DNA from 2 places in the Caballeronia grimmiae genome. Region 2 is predicted to be linked to the other one. Evidence: predicted binding sites of a transcription regulator. Region 2 holds the regulator's gene; the other holds the start of a gene.

Region 1 (3,886 bases), 260 kb from region 2:
ACAGCTTCGCGCGCTTCATTCTCGATGAGCGCCGCGAGCTGAACGCGACCGGCAAGCCGCACAAGTTCGCGTTCCTCATGCGCGACGGCCATCTGCTGAGGCTCGCGTGCCGGGTCATGTCGAACGAGGAAATGAGCGATCCGGTCTATCTGAGCCGCTTCACCGCCGTGGCCGTCTCGTTCGATAGCGGCGAGAGCATCCAGCGCTATGCGGGCAAGCACGCAAGCTCGCACCCGCTGCACGTCATCTGCGACCAGATGTTGATGCCGCCCGCGCTCAAGAAGAAAGTGCTCGCACGCGCGACCAAGGCGAAGGCCCCGGCGCAGGAGTTCCGCAAGCTGCTGGCCGAGCGCGCGACGGAAAAGACCATCGTGAGCCAGTCGAACGCGCTGCGCCTGCGGCTGTTCCGCCATCTTCAGCAGACCGTCGGCCTCGAGCGCGGCGATACGCTCGTGCTCGCGGACCTCGGCTATTACGGGACCATTCAGCACGCCATCCGCGACGTCTTCAAGCGGCATTTCGACGTGGACGTGATCGGCCGATACTTCGCCTCGCTCGATTCGCCGGGATCGCATCTCGACCGCAAGGCGCTGATCGATTCGAGCTGGACCGATGAGAACGTCGTCGAAACGCTGATCGCGCATATCGGCGATTTCGAGCAGATGTGCGCCATCAACTCCGGCAGCGTGATCGCCTACGAGGAGGACGGCACGCCGATTCTCGCCGGCCTCAAGAAGGGCAACATGCAGCTCGACACGACGCACACGATCCAGCAAGCGTGCTTGCAGTTCATCCGCGACGTGGAGGCGACGCCCGCCATCCATCTGCCGAAGCTCACGCGCGAGCGGCTGCGCGTGACCGCGGCGATCGAACTCGCGCGGCTCGTCTATCTGCCCGAGCACGACGAAATCGCGCGCAGCGCCAAGTCGCTTTTCGAACTGAACGTCGGCACGGATATCGCGTTCGACGTGGCCAACGTCGACGCCGGCATCAAGGGGCTGCGCCAGCGCGGACCGTTCTATATGCGCAGCATCGGCAAGGGTTTCCGCACCGGCTATCCGTCGGAGATGCGCTATGCGGGCATCGACCAGGCGATCTTTTTGATGTCGATTCGCCGTCACCGGCTCAACTTCACCGTCGACGATACGTCCTACCGGCGGCTCGATGTACCCGCGCTCTTCGTGCGGGGCAATGAGAGCGCAACTCAGAACGTCTCGGCGCGTGCGACTTACGACGGTTTCTATTCCGTCGTGCTGCCGCGTTCCCAGTTCGATACCGCGTTGATGATCGGGCGTGAACTGAGCTGGATGCAGCTTGAATCGGCGACGACTTTCTCAGCAGAGTTTCTGGATTCGAGCGCCGAATTCGATCGCCAGCGCGCGCTCGAAGCAGGCAGCGAGATCATTCTCGACGGCATGGAAGAACGTGAACCCGGCATTTATCAGGTTTCACCGAACGGACTGATTTATTTGCCGGCGGCAAAGGAACAATCTCAGCAAGTGGTACGGCTGATTTTCCGTCCGCTCGCTAAAGCCGCCGTCGCGCAAATGGCGCACGCCTTGTAGTTTTTATTTGCCGATCAGATCCGGTAAAGCCCAGCAGGAAGGCCGAAAGGCCCATCCCGCAAGGCTTTCCGGCCGATCGAAAACACCGGGTGCATAAGCCCTAAAGTTTTTTTCGGGCAGCCCGATAACCTAGGTAAGGCGGTCAGCGTAAGTTCTAAAACAGCGCGACGCCGTAACTGATGTAGGCGCTAAAGTCGCCATACTTTAAAGAGGGAAAACAAGCCATGTTGAACATCAATACCAACACGCTGTCGCAAGCTACGCAAAAGAACCTGGCCGGTTCGCAAAGCGCCCTGTCGTCGGCAATCAACCGCCTTTCGTCGGGCAAGCGCATCAACAGCGCAGCTGACGATGCAGCAGGTCTCGCGATTTCGACGAACATGACGTCGTACGTCAACGCGCTGAACCAAGGCGTGTCGAACGCAAACAACGCAATCTCGATGATCCAGACGGCGTCGGGCGGCCTCAGCTCCACGACGGACAACTTGCAACGTGTCCGCCAGCTGGCAGTTCAGGCTGCTGACGGCTCGCTCTCCGACACGCAGCGCGGCTACCTCCAGACGGAAGTGACCCAGCGTCTCGGCGAACTGGATCGCGTTGCGAACCAGACGACGTTCAACGGCCAGGCCATGCTGTCGGGCTCGGTTTCGTCGGTGTCGTTCCAGATCGGCGCAGTGGCGAACCAGACGCTGAGCGTCGACTTCGGCAGCGTCTCGATGGGCTCGACCGGCCTGTTCGGTTCGGTGAGCGTCGACATCTCGACGGCAAGCGGCGCTCAAGACGTGATCGGCTATGTCGACACCGCGCTCGACACGGTCAACACGCTGCAATCGACGCTGGGCGCTGAGCAGAACCGCTTCACGTCGGCTGTCACCAGCCTCCAATCGCAGTCGACCAACCTGACCGCGGCACAGTCGGCCATCACCGACGCGGACTTCGCGCAAGAAACGGCGAACCTGTCGAAGGCTCAAGTGCTGCAGCAAGCCGGTATCTCGGTTCTGGCGCAAGCGAACTCGATGCCGCAGCAAGTGCTGAAGCTCCTCGGCTAAGGCGCACTCACTCACCCCGCCGCGGTTTGGCGGGGTTCAGTGCTCGACTGGGAGGCTTGCCTCCCAGCTTTCGTTAGCGGCGCACGGAGATGTTCGCCGCGCCGCTCACGAAAGCTCGCAACCTGATAGGCAGTCCGTCCGGAGCATCCGATGACCACCACCACCTCGTCCACGAGTTCGTCCAACATCAGCGCCACGCTCGCTGCTGCCGCGCAGTCCATCATCAGCGGCGCGACAAATTCGTCGCTGGATGTCTCCACGCTCGTCGGCTCGCTCGTCACCGCCAAAACGACGGCGCAGGCCACTCAGATCGCGAACAAGACATCGAGCGACAACACGCTGTTGTCCGCCGTCTCGCAGATCAAGTCCGCGCTGTCCTCGCTGCAATCGTCGCTTTCCGGTCTGTCCGACGGCACGGCGCTCGCGGCGTACACGGCGACGGCAAGCGGCAGCGGACTGACCGCCACCGCCGGCACGAGCGCGGTCGCCGGTTCGTACGAGATCAAGGTCAACAACGTGGCGAGCGCGCAAAAGATCTCGTCGACGGCGCACGCGGCCACCGACACGTTCGGCACCGGCACGCTCACGCTCAGTCTCGGATCGACTTCGATGAACGTCGCGCTCGACGGCACGAACACGCTGGCGAGCATCGCATCGTCGATCAACTCGGCCAACGACAACCCTGGCATCAGCGCGACCATCGTGACCGGCACCGACGGCCAGCACCTCGTGCTCGCCTCGAAGACCACGGGCGCATCGAACACGATCTCGGTGACCGCGGGCGCGGGCGTCGATTCATCGCTTTCGTACAGCGCGGGCAGCAGCAACTACACGGAAACGTCGCAGGCAAAGGACGCATCGCTGACGGTCGACGGCACCGCCGTCACGAGTTCGACGAACACGCTCACGACGGCCATCGGCGGCGTGACGCTCAATCTCGCCTCCGCTGCGGCCGGCAGCACGCAAACGCTGACCGTGGCTTCCGACACGACCAAGGAAAAGAGCACGATCAAGTCGTTCGTCGATGCCTACAACTCGTTCGTGAGCCAGGCAGCCGCGCTGTCCACCTTCGACTCGACGAAAGCGGCTGGCTCGCAAGGCGGCGTCCTGCTCGGCGATTCGATGCTGCAGACGATCCGGAGCACGCTCGCGAATATCGTCACGAGCGGCGTCGCGTCCACCTCCGGATCGACGTCGGTCACGACGAACCTGGCTTCGATCGGCATCGACCTTCAGGACGACGGCACGCTGTCCATCGACGATTCGAAGCTC
Region 2 (3,886 bases):
GCGGCGCCCAGGCGGCTTTGTCGCCGAACTTGGGCGCGTTCAGCACGCCTGCCGCGTGACACGCCTGACAGACCTGTTCGTAGAGGGCCTTGCCGGCCTGAGCGGCGTCCGCGCTTTGCGCACCCGCAGCCGGCGCGGATGCGGTTTGCGGCACCGATGCGAGCGCCGCGAGTGCGGCTGCGGCCTGTGCGTTGTCCGTCGCGCCCGATGCGCCGGACGGAGCAGACGCCGCAGCCGATGCACTTGCCGCCGCTCCCGATGCAGGTTGCGCCGGTTCCGCGAACTTCGCGCCAGCGTTGTTCGCCATGTAGACGACGGCGCGCGCGATCTCGAAGTCACTGTAATCGTCGGGACTGGCGCCGCCGCGCGGAGGCATCGCGCCTTTACCGTTGAGCGCGTTGTGCAGCAGTGTGTCGTAGCCTTCGCTGATGCGCGGGGCCCATGCGCCGGCATCGCCGACTTTGGGTGCGCCGGCTGTGCCTGTCGCGTGACAGGCGGAGCACACGGCTTTGAACACTTCTTCGCCGGTTTTGTAGACGCGGGGGGCGTTGGCGTCGCGGATATCGACTTTCGCGGCGGGCGCGACGCGCTCTTGCACCGAAGCGTCGATGTTCGTGCCCGCGCCGGTGCGCGTCGAGGTATCGACGTAAACGGCGAGCAGGATGATGATGGCGACCGGGATGCCGAACCCCGCGATGATCGCCGCGATGAGTTGGCCGGGTGTCCTGATCGGAGCTCCGTGGGGTGCTTCGCTCATGCTTGTCTCGTCTCCCGTTTTTTGATTGAGTCGGTTCAGACAGCGTGACGGCTACCGCTTCGCCCTTGCGTCGTCAAAGGCACGGTCGATTATAGACGGAACGTTTAACGGAAGGCGGCGGGGCGGCGAGGCGGGTGACGGGCGTTTACCCGCAGTTCGAGGGTGCTGGATTTTGCGTTGAAGCGCTCGCCGTGGACGGATGTTTGAAAAACAGGTATCCTCTCGGATTCGCATGAGTCTTGCTGTCGCCTTTCGGCATCCCGCAAGCAAGGCTCCCGCCGATGCGCCCGTAGCTCAATGGATAGAGTACTGCCCTCCGAAGGCAGGGGTTGCTGGTTCGATCCCAGCCGGGCGCGCCATCATCATCGCTGAAGCAGAGGTCGATCGCTTCAAGCGCGCTTCCTGAATCAAGGCTTCGTGCTACCGCTCGCTTCTCCGCTTAAACAGTCGGGCCGAGACTCAACGCGGATGCGCCTATTTGCCGTTGCCTGGCCAATGTCGCCAAAAGGCGTGCAGAATCAAGACCGCATTCAAACGAGAGAAGCAAGGGTTGCTGCCGACTGCCGACTACGGCATCTTGGCGGCGGGAAGTGCATCGCATTCCCCTGGCTCTTTTTGCAACTTGCTTACCGCTACGCAACCGACAGTAGCCCGGACTGGGCTCACGCTGCCTGAGCTTCGACAATCGCGGCGTTGAGAGCAGTCTGCTGCCTGAATCATCTGTCGCGTTGAGCCGGGTCTGGGTCAATCTCGCGAGCAAAAGCGCGGCTCTCGATACTCAGCCGCTACCGCAGTCATCGCCCATGAAAGCTTAAGGCTCACTCCTCGCAGATCAGCCAAGCCCACGCGGCAAGAATTCATTCCGCGATATGCGTTGCTGACGTGCGTTTCCGCTACGGACCACCGAGATATCAGGCTCATCCCAGAAGACGACGAGTCTCCGCGCCATCCCCCGTAGCCAATCGCGCCAAACACCACGTCATCGACGACCAAGCGTCAGCCAACCAGCGCCAAAAGTTGGCATCTCTAACGGTGCGCGGGGCCGCAGGAACGAAGCGACATTGCACCGTCCCCGCAGTTCAGCCCCCTCAAGCCTCCACCCCCGTCCACTCCTGCTCCCGCAACTTCGCCCGCAGCCTCGCCACCGCCTGGCTATGCAACTGGCAAACCCGCGACTCGCTGACTTCCATCACCGCGCCGATCTCCCGCAGATTCAACCCGCGCTCGTAATACAGGCTCATCAGCAGCTTCTCCCGCTCCGGCAGCCGATCGATAGCCTCGATCAACGCGCCACGCAGGCTGTCATCGAGCAACGCCGAAAGCGGGTCCGACCGATCCACACAATGTCGATCCAGGAACGGTTCGTCGTCCGCCGAGCGGTCGAAGTCTTCGTAATAGATCAACTGGCTGCCGTGCAAGTCCTGCAGCATCGACTGATACTCGTCGAGCGGCAGCTTCATATGCTCGGCGATCTCCGTCTCGCTCGCCGAACGGCCAAGGCTCTGCTCGACCTTGTGCACCGCCGATTCCACTTCGCGCGACGTCTTGCGCATGCTGCGCGGCAGCCAGTCGTTCGCGCGCAGTTCATCGAGCATCGCGCCGCGAATGCGCTGGCTCGCATACGTCTCGAACTGCGCACCCTGATCTTCCTTGTAACGGCTCGCCGCATCCATCAGGCCGATCATGCCGGCCTGAATCAGATCGTCGAGGTCGACGCTCGCCGGCATCTTGGCGACGAGCTGCAGCCCCAGCCGGCGAACGAGCGGCGCATAGCGCGTCAACACGTCGGACTGCGAGAGTTTGCCTTGGGCGTTGTACATCTGGGTCACCTTTGTCTTGATCACATCGACGCCGTGCTGCTCAATGCATGGCCGGGAAACATCGACGCTCTTCGCGCCACTTCCCGCCCGCCCTTGTCAGACTCGCCATCCAAAAACTGCATTTCGTTTTCAACTTCAGCATCACGCCCAGCCGGCGTGGAACGCATCGGCCAGTGCAGAAGCTCGGCCGCAATCTGGCGATAGTCGCGCGCCGCAGCCGTAGCCGGAAACGCCTCCACCACCGAACGCGACAGCTCCCTCGCCCGAGTAATGCGCGCATCCTCGGACACATACCCCGCCTGCACGAGCGCCACCGCCAGATACCGGCTCGCCACGCCCGACAGGTTGTCGAACGCGACCGCCGCATCGGCCGGGTTCTGCACGTGATTGATCAGCACGCGGAACTGGCCGATTGCATGCGCGTAGTGCAGACGCTTCATGCACGCATACGCCTCGGTGATCGCCGGCGCAGCCGCCCGCGTGACGATCAGGAAGTCATGCGCCTGCGCCGCGAGCGACGACAGCGCGCCATGCCGATCCAGTTGCGTATCGATCAGCACGATGTCCGCCGGTCCGTCGAGCAGCGCGCGGCACTGCGCGGCGTCGTGACTCACGCGCTCCTCGCGGGGCGCGGCGATCAGCGAAAAGCCGAGCGGCGTGCGCGTGACGACTTCCTGCAACGCGTGACGGCCGGACATCACCGCACTCATCGCCTGCGATCCGGAAAGCCCCGCCATGCGGCTCACCGATGTTCCGTTCTGCCGCTCGTCGATGACGAGCACATCCTTGCCATGCACGGCCAGCGCCGCGCCGAGATTCACCACCGCCGACGTGCAACCGATGCCCGCCGGTCCGCCCGCGACCGCCACCACGCGCGAGCCTGCACGCGTCAGGAGCCGTCTCAGGCCTTCAGCCTGGTCGAGGACGAGCTTATCCAAAGCGAACCTCATGGAGTTCAGCCGCGGCACGCGCGGACAATGCGGACAACAGCGCCGGCACTTCCTCGTCCTGCGGCACGAACGGCGAACCGTCGCGCGGAATGCAGAACGCGCTCTTGATCAGGAAACGCTTGGTCGCCACGTAAAGGTTTTCCGGCACCTTCTGTCCGGTCGATACGTAATGCACCGGCAGCTTGTAGCGGATGACCGTATCGAGCACGCCGCCGAGGTTCGTCGCTTCATCGAGCTTGGTCAGGATGCAGCCCGCGAGCGGCGGCTGATCGGCCGCGCTCTTGTAGGCCTGCACCACTTCATTGAGCGTGTCGCCGTGGCTCGTCGCGTTCAGCAGCAACAGGCGCTGCACCGGATGA

The links. Region 2 encodes FliA, which starts transcription of late flagellar genes. Its sites were predicted from a motif close to CTAAAGTTTNNNNNNNNNNNGCCGNTA; they were not measured.
Region 1: the regulator FliA is predicted to act here: its motif matches at 1,666-1,692, upstream of LDZ21_RS13060 (flagellin domain-containing protein).

The regions. Positions count from the first base shown of each region.
Region 1 is NZ_CP084271.1:2,721,507-2,725,392, forward strand. Features, by position in the region: gene LDZ21_RS13055 (HAD family hydrolase) at 1-1,565, shown strand, start outside; gene LDZ21_RS13060 (flagellin domain-containing protein) at 1,790-2,614, shown strand; gene fliD (flagellar filament capping protein FliD) at 2,765-3,886, shown strand, end outside.
Region 2 is NZ_CP084271.1:107,071-110,956, reverse strand. Features, by position in the region: gene LDZ21_RS00510 (c-type cytochrome) at 1-757, opposite strand, end outside; tRNA gene LDZ21_RS00505 (tRNA-Arg) at 1,041-1,116, shown strand; gene LDZ21_RS00500 (RNA polymerase sigma factor FliA) at 1,846-2,577, opposite strand; gene LDZ21_RS00495 (MinD/ParA family ATP-binding protein) at 2,598-3,515, opposite strand; gene flhF (flagellar biosynthesis GTPase FlhF) at 3,508-3,886, opposite strand, start outside.